Linked DNA regions of Puniceibacterium sp. IMCC21224. The protein of the gene in region 1 interacts with the protein of each later gene in a pairwise test. Links are inferred from orthologs where the notes say so. Each region holds a gene or a part of one and is shown in the gene's direction. Other genes may lie near its edges. The genes, in order: tsaE and IMCC21224_RS08790.

Region 1 (10,281 bases):
TTGGAACACCATAGCCGACGCCCCCGTAGCCCCCCGGGTGATGAAACGCTTCATCCTGTGAACCGTCCCCAGCTTCTTCTCTTCAAAAATACGCAAATACAACGCCAGACACAGGCTTGCCCGTTCGAAATTACCCACTCCCGAACCGAAGGCCACGACCTCAAAATCGAAATTTACAAGCCGCGCCCTGCTACTTCGGGCTGCGTTTGGCCAGGATCCGTTGCAGGGTCCGCCGATGCATGTTCAGCCGCCGCGCGGTTTCGCTCACATTGCGGTCGCACAGTTCATACACCCGTTGGATATGCTCCCATCGCACGCGATCTGCGCTCATCGGATTTTCGGGCGGTGGCGGCAGGTCGTCGGTTTTGCACAGCAGCGCGTTGGTGATGTCGGTCGCGTCCGCAGGTTTGGACAGGTAATCCGTCGCCCCGATCTTGACCGCAGCGACCGCTGTCGCAATCGCGCCATATCCCGTCAGTACTACCACGCGGGAATCCGGGCGCTTTTCGCGCAGCACTTCAACCACATCCAAGCCGTTGCCATCCTCAAGCCGCAGATCCACCACCGCGTAGGCAGGGGGGCGCGCCGTCGCGATGGCTGATCCCGCCGCCACCGATCCAGCCATCTCGACCTCAAACCCGCGCTTTTCCATCGCCTTGGCAAGGCGGCGCAAAAACGGCTCGTCATCATCGACCAGCAAAAGGGTTCGGTCACTGCCAAGCTCGTCCAAAGCCCGTTCCGTCATATCCCGCCCTCCTTGCCGCCCGCTCATCGCGTCGAACAGATTTACCCCGCCGCCGGGGGTTGGTCAAATACTCCTGAAAATTCAGGCGTTTTCCAGAAAGCAGCTAACCCGGTTAGCCATCTCATCGGCGGATACGTCGCGGCGGAAATAATCGACGAATCCCTGCTCGGGCAGCACCAGATAGGTAAAGGTCGAATGGTCGACCAAATAATACGCGTCGCCAGTGTCATGCACATTGGAATAGGTCCGGTAGGCTTGGCTCGCTGTCCGGATCTGCTCTGGACTGCCGGTCAGGCCGATCATCCGTTCATGCATATTCGCCGCGTAAGCCTTTACCACGTCAGGAGTGTCGCGTTTCGGGTCGATCGTGATGAACACAGGCGTGATCGTCTCACCGCGCTCCTCCATGATGTCGGTCACTTCGGCGTTGCGCGCCACGTCAATCGGGCAAATGTCCGGGCAGAAGGTATAGCCGAAATACAGCAGCGTCGGCCGCGTAATCACATCCTTGTCGGTGACCGTCTCACCATCGCCGTTGATCAGGGTAAACGGCCCGCCGATATCCCCCGCCACCTGTCCACTGCGACAGTTTGCAAAGACATCGCCCCCGCCGCCGGGCGCCGTGACGTACCAGGTGCCCACCATCAGGGCGGTGATAGCAACCGAAGCGGATATAGCGGCGATGCGAAGCATTGCGTGTCCCTTGTGCAAACGGCCCGTGCGACGGAGTCGTTGATTAACCAGTACCGCAGACCTATCAATTGAGCGCGTGGGGTCAAAGGGGCGAAACACCGCAGATGTCGATGACCGAAATCAGCCTGCTGGGCGAAGTAAACCGCAGCAACTGGATCCGTTTGCGCACGATGATCCTGCTGCGCTGGATCGCCATCATCGGCCAGCTCAGCGCGCTGACCGTTGCACGCAACCTTTACGATCTCGAACTGGAACTGGGGTTGTGCTACCTCGCCGTCGGGGTGTCGGTCATCGGCAACATGGTCGCGATCTTTGTCTTTCCCGAAAACAAGCGCCTGACCGAAAGCGAAAATCTGGCGATGGTCATGTTTGACCTGCTGCAACTGGGCTTTCTGCTCTACCTCACTGGCGGCCTGCACAACCCGTTTTCGCTGCTGGTGCTGGGCCCGGTAACCGTGTCCGCCGCAGTGCTGAAACTGCGGTCCACGGTGCTGCTGGTTGCCACCGCGTTTGCGATGGTCTCGGCGCTGGTGTTCTTTCATTTGCCGCTGCACACCACCGAGGGCGAAGTTCTGCGACTGCCTGACATGTTTGTCTTTGGCCAATGGGCGGCCATTTCGATCGCGCTGATCTTTATTTCTGTCTACGCCCGTCGGATCACCCGCGAAATGCATGCGATGGGCGACGCGCTGACCGCCACGCAGATGGCGCTGTCGCGTGCGCAACAACTCAACGATCTTGGCGGGGTCATTGCTGCCGCGGCGCATGAACTTGGCACCCCGCTCGCCACGATCAAACTGACCTCGTCCGAGTTGATCGAAGATCTTGCCGACCGACCGGAACAACAGGACGACGCCCGGCTGATTCGCGAACAGGCAGACCGCTGCCGCGATATTTTGCGGTCGATGGGCCGCGCGGGCAAGGACGATCTGCACATGCGGCAAGCGCCGCTGGTCGCCGTGATCCGTGAGGCAGCAGAGCCGCATCAGGATCGCGGCAAGGACATCGTGATTCAGGAAATCCCCGATCCGGGGGGACATGCGCAGCAACCCCAGATCCTGCGCCGACCCGAGATCATCCACGGCCTGCGCAACCTGATACAAAACGCCGTAGACTTTGCCCGCGCCACCATCTGGATCGAAGCCGGGTGGAGCGATGGTACAATTTCGATCCGCATCCTCGACGATGGTCCCGGCTTTCCACCGCATCTGATTGGCCGCATGGGTGAACCCTTTGTGCGCAAGCGCCGCAGCGAGGCCGACCGCCTGTCGCGCCCGGCTTACGAGGGCATGGGTCTGGGCCTCTTCATCGCCAAGACCCTGCTTGAGCGCACCGGAGCCGAGCTGAGTTTTGCCAATGGCACCGACCCTTTCCTGCTGCCCGCAACCCAAGGTGAGCGGCGTGGCGCAATCGTCGAAGTCATTTGGCCCCGCGCCAGAATCGTCCCGGAAACCGGCAACCACAGCGCCGGGATCGGAGAAAACCGGCCAATCGAAGTGTGATCACGCCATTGTCTTTGTAAGCTTAACCTGATCTTAACTGAGCTTAATCACTCTGGTCATGAACAGCCAATCGCCATGTGGTGGGATCTGAATTGCAGACATATCTGATACTCAGTGCCGGCCTTGGTGCCTGTCTATCTGCGATCATTGGGGTGCTTTTGCTGCGCTCGTCGCTGCGGCCCGAACGCCCGGTCCGGGCCCGTGACTCGGGTGTGGCGGATGTCGATTTTCTGATTCGCGACGGTTTTGTCTTTAACGCGACAACAGCAGCTTGGCGGATGATCGGACAACCCGTCGGGCAGGAGTTCAAATGGGCTTGCCTATATAACATCCTGTCATCACGGTTCCCCAACCTGACACCAGAGCCACCGCAAACGCCGCAACAATTCGCGGCCATCGACAACCCGGACACCATTCTCCAACTCACCCCAGAAGCGGGCGACTTTCGGATCTCGTTGCGGGGGCGGGATCCCACGCTTGCCGACATCCACAAGCTGGCGATTGAACATACCGAGTTCGAGTTGCTGCGCACCGCCATGGCCGCCTTGCCCAATCCGGTCTGGCAATGCAACTCAGCCGGTCGCGTGTTGTGGTCGAACGCGGCATATGTCGATTTTGCCCGGCGGATGATTCCCGACGATCCCCAGGGCAACCTGTTCGACCTGACGCTGCCCCCAGACGCGATGCCACAAAAGACCCGCGCCAATGTCGGAGGTTCGACCCAGGATAAACGCTATTGGTTCGAGGTCACCTCGATCAAATCCAGCGATACCTGGCTGAACTATGCCGTGGACATCGACGCCATTGTGAACGCCGAAACCGCGCAGCGCAATTTTGTCCAGACCCTGGCAAAAACCTTTGCGCATCTGCCTATTGGCCTGGCGATCTTTGACCGCGACCGTCGACTGGCGCTGTTCAATCCGGCGCTGATCGACCTGACCGCGCTACCGGCCGATTTCCTCAGCGGACGGCCCAACCTGCTGTCGTTCTTTGACCACATGCGCGAAAATCGCATGATCCCAGAGCCCAAGAACTATGTCGGCTGGCGCGAACAGATGGCCTCGCTCGTTGCGGCCGCGACGGACGACCGCTATTCCGAGACGTGGACCCTGCCCTCGGGCCTTACATACAAGATCACCGGACGGCCGCATCCCGATGGCGCCGTCGCCTTTCTCCTCGAAGATATCAGCGCCGAAATTTCGCTCACCCGCCGGTTCCGGAGCGAGCTTGAGCTGAACCAGTCGGTGATAGAAGTGTTCGACGATGCCGTGGCAGTGTTTTCGCCCCTGGGTGTGCTGACCTTTTGCAACGACGCTTACCGCGATATGTGGAAAACGGACCCCGACAGCGCCTTTGCAGCAATGACAATTCTCGATGCTATTCGACTGTGGCAGGGTGCCTGTGTTCCGACTCCGGTCTGGCAAAAGATACGCGACATGGTGCTTAGCCTGTCTGATCGCAACCAATGGTCCACCAATGTGAAACGCACCAACGGGGAACATCTGTTGTGCCGCCTCGATTCGGTGTCGGGCGGCGCCACAGTGGTCCGGTTTACCGCGCAGCCCGCCGACGCAGATCAGAGAATAGAGCAGGCATCATCCGCAGACTTGATCGGGCATCTCGACGACCGGACCTGATACGGGCTTGCAGCCGGGGGCCGGGTGGGTAATCTCGCGCCATGCGCAAATCCACTGCCCTATTCCATGCTTCATCCCCCGAAAGCACTTGTACTTTGGCGCAGCGCCTTGGCGCGCATCTGCGTCCGGGCGATGTGCTGTTGCTATCGGGCGAAATTGGCGCAGGCAAAACCCATTTCGCGCGCTGCCTGATCCAATCCCGATTGATCGAACCCGAGGATGTCCCCTCGCCGACCTTTACCCTGGTGCAGCAATACGACACCGACGCGGGCGAGCTTTGGCATGCCGACCTCTACCGCCTGTACGATCCCGATCATTGCGTGGAACTGGGCCTGACCGATGCGTTTGAGACGGCGATCTGCGTGGTCGAATGGCCCGACAGGTTGGCCGCCCTGACCCCCGCAGACGCGCTGGAGATATCGTTCGCCGCGCCGGGCGACGCCGACGACAGCCGCGATCTGCTCTTTACCTGGAGCGCGCCACGATGGGCGGGCATCATCGCGCAGGCCCTCGCATGATCCAGGACTTTCTGACCATCGTAGGCTGGCAGGATGCACAGCAATTTCCCCTGGCCGGTGACGCCTCATCGCGCCGCTATATCCGTCTGGTCCGCGGCTCGACCCGCGCCATCCTGATGCATGATCCCGAAGGCGATGTAACCCTGTTCGCGCAACTGGCGCGGCATCTGAGCGGCTTGAACCTTAGCGCGCCGCAGGTTTACGCCGAAAATGCCCAGCAAGGTTTGCTGCTGATCGAAGATCTGGGGGACGCGCTTTTCGCCCGGCTCTGCGAACAGCATCCGTCGGATGAAACCCCGCTCTACCTCGCCGCGACCGAGGCGCTGATTGCGCTTCACAGGTATCCCCCGCCTCGAACCCTGCCGATTGCTGATCCCTCGCGTCTGGCGCAGATGACCGATCTTGCCTTTTTGCACTACCTCCCTCGTGCCACCGGACATAGCGACACGGGCGCGCAACAGGCTTGCATCGCCGCGTTTCACAGCGCGCTGAACCGCTATGCCCCCGACACAGATGTCATGATCCTGCGCGATTTTCACGCCGAGAACCTGATTTGGCTGCCCGATCGCAGCGCCACAGCGCGCACCGGACTGCTCGACTTTCAGGATGCGCTTGCAGGGCACCGCGCCTATGATCTTGCCTCGCTTTTGACGGATGCGCGGCGCGACGTTTCCCCCGACACTGCCGAGGCTGCAATTCGACACTATATTGCCGCAACCGGTATCGCCGAAGAGCCGTTTCGCGCCGCGATCGCCGTACTGGGGGCGCAACGCAATCTGCGCATTCTTGGCGTCTTTGCCCGCCTTGCCGCGTCCCGTGGAAAACCGCATTATATCGACCTCATCCCGCGCGTGTGGGGGCATCTGATGGCAGACCTGAAACACCCTGCGCTGCGCGATATTGCGCCGCTGATTGTTGACTGCCTGCCGGAACCGACCGCACCCATTGTAGAAAGACTGAAAACCCCATGCCCGACGCAGTAATGCTTTTTGCCGCTGGGTTCGGCACCAGAATGGGTGCGCTGACCGCCAATCAGCCCAAACCGTTGATCCCGGTGGCTGGCGTGCCGCTGATCGACCATGCACTGGCTTTGACCGACTCCGTTGGCCCGCTGCGCCGGGTTGTGAATACGCACTATCGTAGCAATCAACTGGCGACGCACCTGGCTGGTCGCGACGTTGCCATCTCGGACGAGCAACCGCAGATTCTGGACACTGGCGGCGGACTACGCGTGGCGCTGCCTCTGCTGCGGGCGGACCCGGTATTTACCCTCAACACCGATGCGGTGTGGTCCGGGCCCAACCCGCTACGCCTGCTCGCCGATGCCTGGGATCCTGCGCGGATGAAGGCACTTTTGCTCTGTGTTCCCCTGGGCCGCGCGATCGGGCGCAAAGGCGGCGGTGATTTCGGGTGCTCTGCTGACGGTCAGCTTAGTCGTGGCGGTGATCTGGTCTATACTGGCGCGCAAATCCTGTGCACCGAGGGTCTGGCGACAATTGCAAAATCCGCGTTTTCCCTGAATGTCGTTTGGAACGACATGGCGACGCGCGGCGAACTGTTTGGTCTGACCTATCCCGGTCGCTGGTGTGATGTCGGCCATCCCGAAGGTATCGCCATGGCCGAAGCGATGCTGGCCGACGCCGATGTTTGATCCAACAGACAGCCCACGGGTCTTCGGACTCGCCCCCGGTATCGACTTTCCGGCCGCCCTGATCGACGGACTGCGCAAACGGTTGGCCGAGCACCCCCCCGAAGCGATGGCGCGGGTCGAACTGATCGTGAACACCACACGTATGCGTCGCCGCCTGATATCTTTGTTCGATGCCGGCTCCGCGACGCTGCTGCCGCGCATCCGGTTGCTGACGGATCTCTCTGATCCGGTCAGCCTGAGCAGCCTGCCCGAACCCGTCTCGCCACTGCGGCGGCGGCTAGAGTTGGTGACACTGATCGCCCGTTTGCTTGAATCACAGCCCGACCTTGCCCCGCGTTCAGCGCTCTATGATCTGGCTGACAGTCTGGCGGGAGTCATGGACGAGATGCAGATCGAGGCTGTGTCCCCCGCCGCCATCGAGGCACTGGATGTTAGCGATCAGTCCGGCCACTGGCAACGCGCGCTCAGCTTTCTGCGGATCGTGCAGCGGTATTTTGATACCAGTGATGAGGTGCCGGACAGCACCGCGTTGCAAAGGATTGTACTGGAACAAAGACTGATTGACTGGAAAACTGCCCCACCGCGTCATCCCGTGATCCTTGCCGGATCAACCGGGTCACGCGGCACCACATTACGGCTGATGCAGGCCGTAGCGCGTCTGCCGCAGGGGGCCGTGATCCTGCCCGGTTTCGATTTCGACACACCCCCGGATGTGTGGCAGGAACTGGACAACCCCTTGACCGGCGAAGACCATCCGCAGTTTCGGTTCGCCCGATTGCTGCAAAATCTGGACCAGTCGCCCAACACAGTGATCCCCTGGACCGACACGCCGCCGCCCAACGCCGCACGCAACAGGCTGGTGTCGCTGGCGCTGCGCCCCGCCCCGGTCACAGACCAATGGCGCGCCGAGGGGCCGGATCTGCCAATGTTCGACACGACCACGGCCGACATTACCCTGATTGACGCCCCGACCCGGCGGGACGAGGCGCTGGCCATCGCGCTGCGTCTGCGCGAAGCCGCCGAAACAGGCGAGACAGCGGCGCTGATCACCCCGGACCGAATGCTATCGCGGCAGGTCACGGCTGCGCTGGATCGTTGGGACATCCTGCCCGACGACAGCGCCGGCACGCCGCCGCAACTGACCCCGCCGGGACGGCTCTTACGGCACATTGCCACGTTGTTTCAGCAGGACTTGACCGCTGAGGCGCTGATCACCCTGCTCAAGCACCCACTGACCCACACCGGGACGGGGCGGCGGGACCATCTGCTGTTGACCCGCAAGCTCGAATTGCGGATCCGGCGCGATGGCTGGCCTTATCCCAGCGCTCAACAAATCACCGATTGGGGTGCCAGGAACGAAGCCGAAGATTGGGCCGCCTGGATCGTGCAATGTTTTGTCGAGCCCCCGGAACGCACCGCTCTGCAACTCGGCACCTGGCTGGACAGGCATATCGCACGGGCCGAAACGATTGCCGCCGGCTCTGCTTCGGACGACGCGGGTGAACTATGGGCCCAGCCCGCGGGACGCGAGGTTCGCAGGCTGGTCGATACCCTGATCACCGAGGCACCCCATGGTGGCACGCTTGAGGCACGTGACTACGCCGATCTGTTCGGTGCTGTTCTGGCGGACGGAGAGGTGCGCGATCGCGACGCACCGCATCCGCGCATCCTGATCTGGGGCACGCTCGAAGCGCGGGTGATGGGCGCTGATCTGCTGATCCTTGGCGGATTGAATGAGGGGAGCTGGCCGGAACTGCCCGGTGCGGACCCCTGGCTGAACCGCCGGATGCGCGCAGATGCGGGTCTGTTGCTGCCTGAACGGCGCATCGGACTGTCGGCGCATGACTTTCAACAGGCCATTGGCGCGCCCAAGGTCTGGTTGACCCGCGCCGCAAAATCCGACGATGCCGAGACGGTGCCATCGCGATGGTTGAACCGGCTGATGAACCTGATGACCGGCCTGCCCGAACGCAATGGTCCCGCGGCCCTGGCCGGGATGAAGGCCCGCGGCGATCACTGGCTGGCACTGGCGCGCACTCTTGAGACACCGATCCCTGCGGATCCCGCCCCGCGTCCGTCCCCCGCACCACCCGTCCCGGCCAGACCGATCCAGTTGTCGGTGACCGAGATCAAGCGCCTGATCCGCGACCCTTATGCGATCTATGCCCGGCATGTGCTGCGTCTGCGCCCGCTCAACCCGTTGCAACGCGCGCCAGACGCGCTGTTGCGCGGCATCGTGCTGCACGAGGTGATGGAACAATTCCTGCGCGACATCATGGCCGACCCTGCCCGCCTGCGCACCGACATCCTGACCCGACTAAGCGCAGATATCATCGCTGAACAGATCCCGTTTCCGGCCATCCGCCATCTCTGGCAGGCTCGGATCACCCGGATTGCCGATTGGTTCGTCACGACCGAACGGACGCGGCAAACGCTGGCCCAGCCGCATCCCGACAGGTTGGAGGTCAGTGGGCGCGCGATCCTGAACGATCCTGTCTTTACCCTGACGGCCAAGGCGGACCGCATGGACATCGACACGCGCGGAAACGCGCATATCTATGACTACAAAACTGGCGCCGCGCCGACCACGCCGCAACAGCGACTGTTTGACAAACAACTGCTGCTCGAAGCCGCGATGGTTGAGAATGGCGGCTTTGACGGCATTGGTTCGCGCCATACTGAACGCGCCACATTTCTGTCGCTCAGCGCGTCACCATCGGAAACGCCCGCCCCGCTGGACGAGGTGACCACAGAACAGGTCTGGGCCGAATTTCAGACCCTGATCAGCATATATGCGACGCAGGAACAGGGCTATACCGCGCGGCGGGCTTTGCTGTCCGAAAACGACATATCCGATTATGACCATCTGGCGCGCTATGGCGAATGGGAGACGTCTGAGCCCGCCCAGCTAGTGGTGCTGACATGATCCGAAACGAGGCCACCGAACGGCAGGTACAGGCCGCCCGCCCGGATCTGTCCACATGGCTTTCAGCCAACGCCGGGTCAGGTAAAACTCGGGTGCTGACCGACCGCGTGGCGCGATTACTGCTCAACGGGGTGTCGCCCGAACATATCCTGTGCCTGACCTACACCAAGGCCGCCGCGTCCGAGATGCAGAACCGCCTGTTCCGCCGCTTGGGAAAATGGGCAATGCTGGATGATGCACCGCTGCGGGACGAATTGCGCGAACTTGGGGTCGATACGGTGCCATCGGGGCAGTTTCTGAATCAGGCCCGCACACTGTTCGCCCGCGCGATTGAGACGCCGGGCGGATTGCGGATTCAGACCATCCATTCGTTCTGTGCGTCACTGTTGCGCCGCTTCCCACTCGAGGCGCAAGTCAGCCCCCAGTTTCAAGAGATGGAGGATCGCGCGGCGGAACTGATGCGCGCCGAACTGCTTGACCGGATCGCGGACGGTCCGCAGGCGCAGGTGGTTGCAGATCTGGCCGCGTATCTCACGACGGACGATTTGGAAAAACTGCTGCGCGATCTGGTGCAGAACACAGCCGCTTTCCTGCCCCCACGCGATGATG
Region 2 (10,169 bases), 1.8 Mb from region 1 along the record:
CTTCGACCGTGAGACATAGGTCACCATGGTTTTGGGGTTATCAATGATCACCCGGCGCGGGACGCCGCCAAAGAACGACAGTGCCCGCACAAAGGCATCAAGCACCATTTCCTGCTTCTCGTTCTGATAGGCCACGACAAACGGCTTGCGGCTGTGGCATAGCCGGAAATGGGCCACGTGAACCTTCTGCTCGACGCCGCCCAGAACGACATGTTCCTCACTCCAATCGAACTGAAGCGCATCGCCCATCAAGAAATACTGGACTTGCCACGCAAAAGTTCCGGTCTCTCAGCTCATGTTAGGAGGCCGTCTCTCGAAAGCCAAGGGACTTTTCCCGCCAAGGGATGAATGCCGTCTTCGCGGGTTGTAGAACCCATTGATGTATTGGAATATTGCTCCTTCTGCTTGTCTGCGGGTCGCCCATTTCTGACGCCAGATCAGTTCGGCTTTCAGAGATTTGAAGAAGGTCTCGACCATGGAATTGTCATAACAATTTCCCTTGCCGCTCATTGAGACCAGAAATCCATGCTGCTTCAGACTTTTCTGATAGTCACCTGAACAGTATTGAGAGCCACGATCCGTATGATGGATACAGCCTTTGGGTGGCTTTCGCAGCCCTACTGCCATGTCTAATGCCTTGATGGCCAGGTCCCGCTTCATCCGGTTACTGACCGCCCAGCCAATGACCCGGCGGGAGTAAAGATCGATGATCACTGCCAAATACAGCCATCCCTCGCTCGTCCAGATGTAGGAAATGTCCCCTGCCCATTTTTGGTTTGGGCCATCAGCAGAGAAGTCCTGATCAAGAAAGTTGGGGGCGACATTGAAGGCGTGATTGCTGTTAGTCGTGACTTTATGTTTACGGGTTCGAATAACCTTGATCGCGTTCTCACGCATCAACCGGCCTACCCGGCGGTGCCCGACAACAAGACCGAGATCGCGCAGTTCCTCCGTCATGCGAGGTCGGCCGTAGCTTTGCAGGCTAAGGCGGTGTTGTTCTCTGATATGGGCCAACAGCACCATGTCATCTCGCTGGCTTCGGCTGATAGGGCGGATCTTCCAGGCGCGAAACCCACGGGAAGTTACCCGCAAAACGCGGCATAGAAACTCAATGGGCCAGATCTTCTTCCAGGTGTCGATAAAGGCAAACCTCACGCCTTTTGGCCTGCGAAGAAGATCGTCGCCTTCTTTAACACTTCCCTCTCCTCGCGGAGTAGCCGGTTCTCTTTGCGAAGGCGGGCGTTCTCCTTCTCCACATCCTCATGCGGGCCGGACATCAGGTCATCATTCTGATGGTGTTGAACCCACTTGTTCAGTGTCGAAACACCAACCCCTAAATCAGACGCAATCTGAGGTCGCGTCAGTCCACTGCTTGTTGCAATGCGAACCGCATCACGTCTGAACTCGTCGCTGTATCTTGGTGCCAATTTGTGTCTCCTTCATTGCGAATATCGCTCGAAAGAGACCGGAACTAAATCGGGACAAGTCCAGTTCAGTGTTCGACGGTACTTGTCCTGTGTGTTTTCCCTGATCTGAGCAAACTTGTAGTAGCGCTCCGCAACTTTCGTGATCGTGTCCGGTGATCGGGCCACCCGCGCGATCTTACGTTCTAGACGTTGCTTGCTCAGGTCGAACTCATCTCTGTCTTCCGGGTCGCGCGGAGGCGTTATGTCAGGTCCGAAATGAGAGTTGAGCACATCAACCAAACGGTCATGGTACTCATCGTCGTCCATGGGTGACAGGATGCGAGGAAGAAAGCGAACGGCCTCCTGTACACGCGTGCTCGCCGCCCCGACCAACGCCCGGTATTGTGGGTAGGGCGGGAGCGTTATTCGTGGCGGGTCGGTATCTGAGGCTTCTACATGCGCTATTAGAGTTTCCAGAAACGCCGGGTCACATTGGTTTTCAGCTCGTTCGCTTTCTAGGCCAGCCATTAATCGGGCCGCGCTCTCCCACGGGCGTTCGCGTGCTTCAGCGGTCAGGGATAGTGATTTTGGGTCCTCACCGAAGGACTCGGGGTCATCGCAATTATTGTCAGACAGCCACTGGCGATAGGCCGTGTCAGAGGCAACGTCTTTTGCTGACTGTCCAGCTTCGCGGGTCCGACGGGTCTCGGATTTTCGATCTCGGAGCTTTTCCGGGTCCTTCAAAGACAACAGAAGGGCGTCGTGTTCCTTGGTCAGTTCTCGCACGCGGTCGACAGCAGGCACGTAGTCCGCACCCAGTGGCTGACGCCATTTCTTGGCACCTAGGGTGTCCTGAAAGTCGAGCGGGACTTTGCGCTGGTAGTAGTACCTACCGCGCTCGAAAAGCAGGTGTGGAATTTTGTCTGAAGCCATGCTCGGTACCGAAAAACACCTTTTGGGTACCGAAAATCGGCCCATCTGGCTCCTAGGGTAGCAGGAACTGTAATATTTTTCAATAAGATGGAGTGTATGGTGGGCGACCCTGGAATCGAACCAGGCGTGCGTCTCCGCGAGGGAGTTACAGTCCCCTGCCACACCTTGCGGCCTGTCGCCCACTGTTGCGATGGCCGGTGGCCTGCAACGTGAGGGGGTGATTACTAGCGGCTCTCTGCGGCGTCAACTGGAAAATCCATCGAAAATACCTTGCGGTGCCCTGCGTGGACGCGCATGGTCCCGCGCGTTCAGGAAAGGGCCGGAGAATGGTGAAAAAACCGAAATGGGTGGTCGAGAAAGAGCAGGCGCGCAAGGCTTCGGCGGCGGAAACCGTGTGGCTCTTTGGATTGCATGCGGTGCGAGATGCGCTGATGAACCCGAAACGCGAAAAGCTGCGGCTGGTTGTGACGCTGAATGCGCAGGACAAGTTGGCGGACGCCATTGCCGGCGCAGATATCGAGCCTGAGATCAGCGATCCGCGCCGGTTTGCTGCGCCGCTGGACCCGCAATCAGTGCATCAGGGGGCCGCACTTGAGGTTAAACCGCTGAATTGGGGCCGACTCGACGAGGTGGCGCTGGGGGCGGGGACGATCCCGCCGCGCGTGCTGCTGCTTGATCGGGTGACGGACCCGCATAATGTCGGCGCAATCCTGCGATCCGCTGAGGTGTTTGGCGCCTGCGCCGTGATTGGCACGTTGCGTCATTCTGCGCCCGAGACCGGTGCCCTGGCCAAGACCGCCAGCGGCGCGCTGGAGCGTCAACCCTATCTGCGCGAACGCAATCTGGCGGACGCGATGGAGCGGCTGCGCGGTATGGGATATCTGCTGCTGGGTCTGGATGGCGCGGCGGATCAAAGCATCGAGGCTGCACTGGACGGTAAGCGCGACCGCGCCGTGGCTTTGGTGCTGGGGGCTGAGGGGCCGGGGCTGCGGCAAAAGACCAAGGACACCTGCGACGCATTGGTGCGGATCGACTTTGCAGATTCCTTTGGATCACTGAACGTGTCAAATGCGGCGGCGGTCGCCTTGTATGCGTCGGTACGGCGCTGAGACGGCGAGCGTTTTAGGGGCAAGCGCGGTCTGACGGTCATTTAGGCATCGCGGAGCAGACCGCGCCTGTGCGTTGGTGCAGTGCAGGTCTGCAGCGCGGCGTGTCAGGTCGCTCTGGTCAAGCGGGGCGGGGTGGCGTATCTGGCGGTCAGAAAATACTGGAGGCCACATGGCGGAATTTGAGACACCAGGTCCGGTCGAAGAGAACTGGAAGGATGCCATTTCCTCGGTCGAGGAGATAATTGAGGACGCGCGCAACGGGCGCATGTTCATTCTGGTTGATCACGAGGATCGCGAGAATGAGGGTGATCTGGTTATCCCCGCGCAATGGGCGACGCCGGATGCGATCAACTTTATGGCGATGCACGGGCGTGGGCTGATCTGCCTGGCGATGCCGTCTTCGCGGATCGACCAGCTGGGTCTGACACTGATGAGTTCCAACAACTCGTCGCGGCACGAGACCGCCTTTACCGTGTCGATCGAGGCGCGCGAAGGCGTGACCACTGGTATTTCGGCGGCTGATCGGGCGCGGACCGTGGCTGTTGCGATTGACGCGTCTAAAGGCGCTCAGGATATCGCAACGCCGGGGCATGTGTTCCCGCTGCGGGCCAAGAACGGCGGTGTTTTGGTACGTGCCGGCCATACCGAGGCCGCAGTCGATGTGAGCCGTTTGGCGGGGCTGAACCCGGCAGGCGTGATCTGCGAGATCATGAACGAAGATGGAACCATGTCGCGGTTGCCGGAACTTGTGGCCTTTGCCCAGCGCCACAACATCAAAATCGGCACGATCAGCGATCTGATATCCTACCGTCGTCGCAACGATAATCTGGTACGGGTGCGCAAGGATGAGACCATTACCAGCGAGTTCGGCGGTGAGTGGAACATGCGAATTTATGCCGATGAAACCCACGGCGATGAACATATCGTTCTGACCAAGGGCGATCTTTCGGGGGATGCGCCGGTTCTGGTGCGAATGCACGCGATGGATCCGCTGCTGGACGTTGTGGGCACCGGTCCCAAGGGACGCGCAGACGAATTTCAGGCTGCAATGATGGCCGTTGCGGATGCGGGGCGTGGCGTCGTCGTGCTGCTGCGCGACACGTCGATGAAGATCGATGCACATGACGAGGTGTCGCCAAAAACGCTGCGGCAATACGGCCTTGGCGCGCAGATCCTGTCGTCACTGGGACTGTCACGGCTGACGCTTCTGACCAATTCTCCGACGCCCAAGATTGTCGGGCTCGAGGCGTATGGCCTTGAAATTGTTGGAACCCGCAAGATATCGGATCTGGGTTGATGGCCGCGAACGAACAGCATTACACCCTGCCACGGGCAGAATTCAGCAAGCCGGTCAAATTGCTGATTGTGGTGGCGCCGTATTATCGTGACATCGCGGATGAAATGATCGCAGGCGCGCGGGTCGAGATCGAGGCGGCGGGCGGCACCCACGAAACGGTCGAAGTGCCCGGCGCGCTTGAGGTGCCGACGGCGATCGGCATTGCCGAACGTTTGTCGCATTTCGACGGTTACGTGGCCTTGGGCTGTGTGATCCGGGGTGAGACGACGCATTATGACACGGTGTGCAACGATTCGTCGCGGGGGCTGACTCTGCTTGGCCTTCAGGGGTTGTGCATTGGCAATGGCATCCTGACGGTCGAAAACAGGGCCCAGGCCGAAGCCCGTGCAGAAGCGGCGGGCCAGAACAAGGGCGGCGGTGCCGCAGCGGCGGCCTTGCATCTTATTGCGCTCAGCCGTAAGTGGGGCGGCCAGCGCGAGGGGGTGGGCTTCAAACCATCCCGTGACGAATTCCAGATCGCTGGCGACAGCAAAGGCAAAACCACCGCATGACCACCGACCCCGCCGAACAGCCTGACGCCCGAACCACAGCGGGTAAGGCACCGTCCAAACGTGACCGGAAATCTGCGTCGCGGCTGTATTCCGTGCAGGCGCTGTTCCAGATGGAGCATTCCAGCCAGACAGTGGATCAGGTGAGGAATGAATTCCTCGATCATCGGTTCGGCGCCGTCTACGACGGAGATGAGATGATGGAGGGCGATGTGGGGCTGTTTTCGGCGCTGCTGGATGGCGCGGTGTCGATGCAAGCCAAAATCGACCAGATGACGGACCGGGCCTTGGTGGCAAAGTGGCCGATTGCGCGGATCGACCCGACGCTGCGGGCGCTGTTTCGTGCGGCAGGGGCAGAACTGCTGGCCGACACGACGCCGCCCAAAGTGGTGATCGTGGAATTTGTCGACGTCGCCAAAGCGTTCTTTCCCGATGGCAAGGAACCTAAATTCGTCAACGCTGTGCTTGATCATATGGCGCGCGAGGCCAAGCCCGAAGCGTTCTGATCCCTACAAGCCGAAATTTATGGCCCGAACGGCGCTGGTAACGCCGCCGTAGCGTGTGGGATTAGCACGCCCACCTTTTGCAGTTTCTCATACCGAGGTCATAGGCCCTGTCGCGAGGACTGCGCCGGTTGGGGCACCTGTCGGCGATCCGCCCGGCGGCTCGTCACTGATCGCGAGCGTCAGATGCGCTGCTTGCGCACGCAAGGGCGCGGGCAACGTCAGGGTCATCGACCGGTCTTGCGGTAAAACACCCAGCGACACCGGCGGCGTTCCCTCGGCAATGGCCCACAGCTCTAGTACCCGGCCGGGAGCGGGCGCGCCGACGGTGCGGGTCAATTGGAGGGCCGCGTTGGTTGGGTCAAACACGGTCTGAATGCGCAGCGACTGATCTCCGGCAGAGATTTCTGAGATCAGCAGAGGCGCGGTGCGCACAGAGGTGTGGTGCGAAAACTGCCAGACTTGCCATGTTATGGCTGCGGCCACAGCGAGCGATACAAAGCTGAGCCCTTGCCGCAATCTAGATTGCCGCCAGAAGGGCAGCGGTTGTTGCTGGCCAAAAAGCTGCTCCGTCAAGCCACGCAACAGTGACGACGGCGGACGCGCAGCCTCTACCTGCTCATCAAGACGTGAAAACCGCGTCGCCCAGAAGATCACATGATTCATCAAAGCCGGATCGCGAGCCAGGCGCGTTTCAAATACCGATTGTTCGTCTGCAGGCAGCAAGTGCAGCACATATTCGGCTGCCAATAGGTCATCGTTCGGGCGATCAGCCGAGGGGGATGTCATTGTTGTAAATCCTCACTTTTTGACCGACGTGAACCATCAGTGGCCCGTGAAGGACGGTGGTCCCCCTGAATTTCTGTCGACTGTTTCGCTCACTCATGGTCAAAATGCACGTCCATCAAATCACCACATTGTCTGGCAAGTAGGCGCGATGCTCACCTAGCCGATCGCCAAGGACTGCGCAGAACCAGACTATGGTTGGTTGGCGCGCTTCTGCGATCTTGCGGTTCATCGTCTGCCTTTCCGTTAATATGGTTCAGCCGGGACGCGCACGATTTGCTTGCCTCGATGTTCAACACACGGAGCGGACCCGTAAAAAGTTTCGCAGCATGTGAAAGGCAGCTTTCCTGGACCTCGCGCGAATGCCGGAATGCCGCCAGGTAAATGTCAAAGCCGCAGGCCCGGGCTAGGTCGGCAGCGTAGGAAGTTGGATTTTGTTCATAAGTTGAGAAAGTTTCAAAAAATTATTTTAAATAAAATCAGATAGTTCCAAACTTTCGAGAAATAATTCGCGTGACGGCGAAACTTTGCCAGTCGGTTTGACGTGAACTTATTGTGGGGGCGAAGATGGGGATCGACGCGAATGCTGCTGAAATACTTTAACACGTTTGGTGAACTGGCGCGGGGCCGTTGCCATTCATTGGCGGGGCGCACCACGACCGGCGCACTAAACGAGGTCAAGGTAGGTCTGACTCGAAACGAGCTTGAAAATCTATTCGGGGATCTGCTGGGACGGACTGCGTCGACCTAGATGTTCAGAGGAGTTGCGTCGGGACCGGGGCGATCTGCCGCGCCGGACCGACCAGCCCCTCACACCGCTGAAGCGGGGCAGAAGCGGCGGGAACCACCACAACCGTGGGGTTTTCTCATTCCCGAGGACCTGTATGTACAGGTGGGCGTCAGGTAACCGAACCAGGGCCCGGACAGAGCCAACTCCCTCGGAATTGCTTAAGGCCACCGGAATGCAACCATGAACGAGAAGGGCAGAACCCGCCTTGGGCATAGATAGGAGCGGTGGATGCGCGCGACAAGGGGCATTTTCAGGAACCTTCGTGTGTTTGTTCTAATGATACTCGCGGAGGGGATGTTTGCGGGCCGTTTGCAATCTGGACAGTTTTCGGCGCGCGGCGTTTGCCGCCATCTAGCCAGCCACGGCTTTGCCGTGATGAAAGAATTTGTGCCGCAGCGTTTGCGCCGGGTTGATGTGATCGCGCCGGGTCCGTTTCCGATGAAAAACACCCGTTCGCGAGCGGAGAAATCCGGCGCTTGAGACAGGGGCGAGCGCCCTTCCGATCAGACTTTGCGAGTTTGCTGCGGTGCGAGAAGGATCTTTGCGAGTTTACGGAGGGTCTCCTGTCCAAAGTGGAATGAGATGGGTTCCCATGGGCGTTGTTGCACAACTCTGACCGGATATGCCACCTGCCACAACATATTGGCCGATTGCGGCTATGACGCCGATTGGTCCCGTGAAGCCGTTGAAATAAGGGGATCTCGGCATGCGATTCCATTGCGAAACGGCCCCAAGGCTCCGCCCCACCACGGCAAGGTACCTATCACATGCGCCACGAGATCAAGAATAGCTTTACTGCCTCAAAGAGACCGGCGGCGCGCCGTAACCAGTTGCTCATGCCGTTCCTGTCAGGCCGCGCTCTCGTCTCCATCATTATGTTCTGGCTATGAAGTGACCCTAGTCAGAGTCTGCCGACAGCGCTTTGATATAGGTGGCTACGGCGGCGCGGTCCTCGGTCGGTAGCTTGGCAAAGTTGTTGACGACGGCGACCATATGCCCGCCGACGCTGTCAAAGTCGGGGGTAAATCCGGTTTCTAAGTAATAGGCGATATCGGTTGCGGACCAGGTCAATTTGTCCGGGGTTAGCGCCGGAATGCGGCCTTCGCCGGTTGGGTTGGGCGCACCGGTCAACCATGCATCCTTTTGCAACCCGCCAAGCGCGTCGCGCGGCGTGTGGCATTCGCCGCAATGGGCCAGCGCCTCGACCAGATAGCGGCCACGGGTCAGCATCGGGTCATCGCTGTTGGGCATCACCCAGTCGTCCGTCAGGTACAGGACCTTCCATCCGCCGACACTGCGGCGGATATTGAACGGAAACCCGACCTGGTGCGGCTGGCTGGGTGTGGCGTCTGCGGGCAGGGTCTGCAGATGCGCCCACAGGTCGGCCACATCTTGCGGTGTCATGTGAATATAGGCGGTGTAGGGAAAGGCGGGGTAGTAATGCGCGCCCTCGGGCGAGACGCCGCGCGTGACCGCGCTGGCGAATTGTGTCAGGCTCCAGCCTCCGATGCCGTGTTCGCGGTCGGACGAGATGTTGGGCGCGATGAACGTCCCAAAATCCGAGGCGAAACGCTGTCCGCCGGACAGCGGGTTTGCTGCGTCTTCTGGCGCGTCGGGCGCATGGTGACACGAGGCGCAGCCCGCAGCGACAAAGATCTGGTCACCACGATCCGCGTCGCCCCTCAGCCCGGAATAAACCGCATCAGACACAGGATTGGCGCGTGTCAGCCAGAGGCCGACGCCTAAGGCGCAGACTCCGGCCAGCAGCACTGCGACCAATACGCGTCGCATCCCCCGAGTCAGCCGGCAGGGGCGCGGTGATTGTCGTGGCAAGCCTTGCAAGCGCCACCTAACATGCCCAGCATCGGGCCAAGCGCCTCTTGACCCGTTCCGGCGGCGGCCTGAATTTTTAGCGCAGCCTCACCCAGACCGGCCCATTTTGCCAGAAAATCCTCGCGATTGTCCCAGACGGATGGCTGGGCGCGCGTGTCCTCAATGCTCATGTTGTCCGAGCCTGCGGGAAAAAGCGGCGGCTGATTGATCATCGACACCGCGACAAGGGTGTCGGCGGCGGTTTGGGCCGCCTCTGCGTCATATGGCGTCTCACCCTTGGCCATACCGCCCAGAATGCCAAGGTTGATGGCCAGAATATTGAACTGGCCTTTGCGCGCCTTGAGCGCGCCAGAGAAATCATCCTGGGCGCTGGCAGTGGTGCCAAAGGCAAGCGATGCGACGACAAGTGCAATGAGGCGTTTCTTCATGGTGAACTCCCTGTGGTTAGTTTGACCCTAGGTTAGGATCACACCGGCACGGAATAAACGTTTATGTGAAGTGATGTGAAAAGGTAAAACCCGTGTGACGACAGGGCGATGTCGCACACCCCCATGCCTTTCAGGGCAGAACGCGGACCGCTCCGCGGTGCGGTGTGACGGTCAGCGCCTCGGGCCAGCCGATCCATCGCTCCACAACAAAAAGTCCAACGCAGATGGCGACGACGGACATCACCAGAACCACTGTGCGGGGTGAGGGCGGATGACGGACCCAGCGCGTCATTCGCAACAGGTGCAGCGGGTTCATGGTTGCGGCTCATCAGGGAACCGGACCTTGCCGATAAAGGGCAGGTTGCGGTTGCGCTGTGCATAATCAATGCCGTAGCCGACGACAAATTCGTCCGGGATCACGAATCCAGTCCAGTCGGCGGTCACATCAACCTCGCGGCGCGACGGTTTGTCGAGCAGAGCAATGGTGCGCAGGCGGGCGGGATCGCGGGCGGACAGAAAGCTAACCACCCGGCTAA

What was found.
Region 2: the proteins of tsaE (region 1) and IMCC21224_RS08790 interact in binary tests that used the Escherichia coli proteins (3 or more experiments, as listed by UniProt). The link is inferred for Puniceibacterium sp. IMCC21224 from one-to-one orthologs.

Annotation. Positions count from the first base shown.
Region 1 is NZ_LDPY01000001.1:119,120-129,400, forward strand. What follows is about bases 3,458-6,356. They hold tsaE (tRNA (adenosine(37)-N6)-threonylcarbamoyltransferase complex ATPase subunit type 1 TsaE), read left to right. Parts: upstream 3,458-4,618; coding sequence 4,619-5,095; downstream 5,096-6,356. Other genes in these bases: IMCC21224_RS00580 (PAS-domain containing protein), read left to right, coding at 3,458-4,577; IMCC21224_RS00590 (aminoglycoside phosphotransferase family protein), read left to right, coding at 5,092-6,078; IMCC21224_RS00595 (nucleotidyltransferase family protein), read left to right, coding at 6,063-6,356. In the rest of the region: IMCC21224_RS00560 (N-acetyltransferase family protein), read left to right, coding at 1-61; IMCC21224_RS00565 (ActR/PrrA/RegA family redox response regulator transcription factor), read right to left, coding at 191-745; IMCC21224_RS00570 (SCO family protein), read right to left, coding at 827-1,438; sensor histidine kinase RegB, read left to right, coding at 1,543-2,940; more of IMCC21224_RS00580, read left to right, coding at 3,033-3,457; more of IMCC21224_RS00595, read left to right, coding at 6,357-6,746; double-strand break repair protein AddB, read left to right, coding at 6,739-9,672; double-strand break repair helicase AddA, read left to right, coding at 9,669-10,281. UniProt on the Escherichia coli protein: Required for the formation of a threonylcarbamoyl group on adenosine at position 37 (t(6)A37) in tRNAs that read codons beginning with adenine.
Region 2 is NZ_LDPY01000001.1:1,912,197-1,922,365, forward strand. What follows is about bases 1,770-4,556. They hold IMCC21224_RS08790 (RNA methyltransferase), read left to right. Parts: upstream 1,770-2,665; coding sequence 2,666-3,448; downstream 3,449-4,556. Other genes in these bases: IMCC21224_RS08785 (DUF6538 domain-containing protein), read right to left, coding at 1,770-2,339; ribB (3,4-dihydroxy-2-butanone-4-phosphate synthase), read left to right, coding at 3,618-4,556. Outside these bases: istA (IS21 family transposase), read right to left, coding at 1-249; more of IMCC21224_RS08785, read right to left, coding at 1,440-1,769; more of ribB, read left to right, coding at 4,557-4,745; IMCC21224_RS08800 (6,7-dimethyl-8-ribityllumazine synthase), read left to right, coding at 4,745-5,296; transcription antitermination factor NusB, read left to right, coding at 5,293-5,799; IMCC21224_RS08810 (anti-sigma factor domain-containing protein), read right to left, coding at 5,887-6,585; IMCC21224_RS27725 (hypothetical protein), read left to right, coding at 7,166-7,333; IMCC21224_RS08820 (cytochrome c), read right to left, coding at 8,270-9,163; IMCC21224_RS08825 (cytochrome c), read right to left, coding at 9,172-9,633; IMCC21224_RS08830 (hypothetical protein), read right to left, coding at 9,764-9,949; hpt (hypoxanthine phosphoribosyltransferase), read right to left, coding at 9,946-10,169. UniProt on the Escherichia coli protein: Specifically methylates the ribose of guanosine 2251 in 23S rRNA.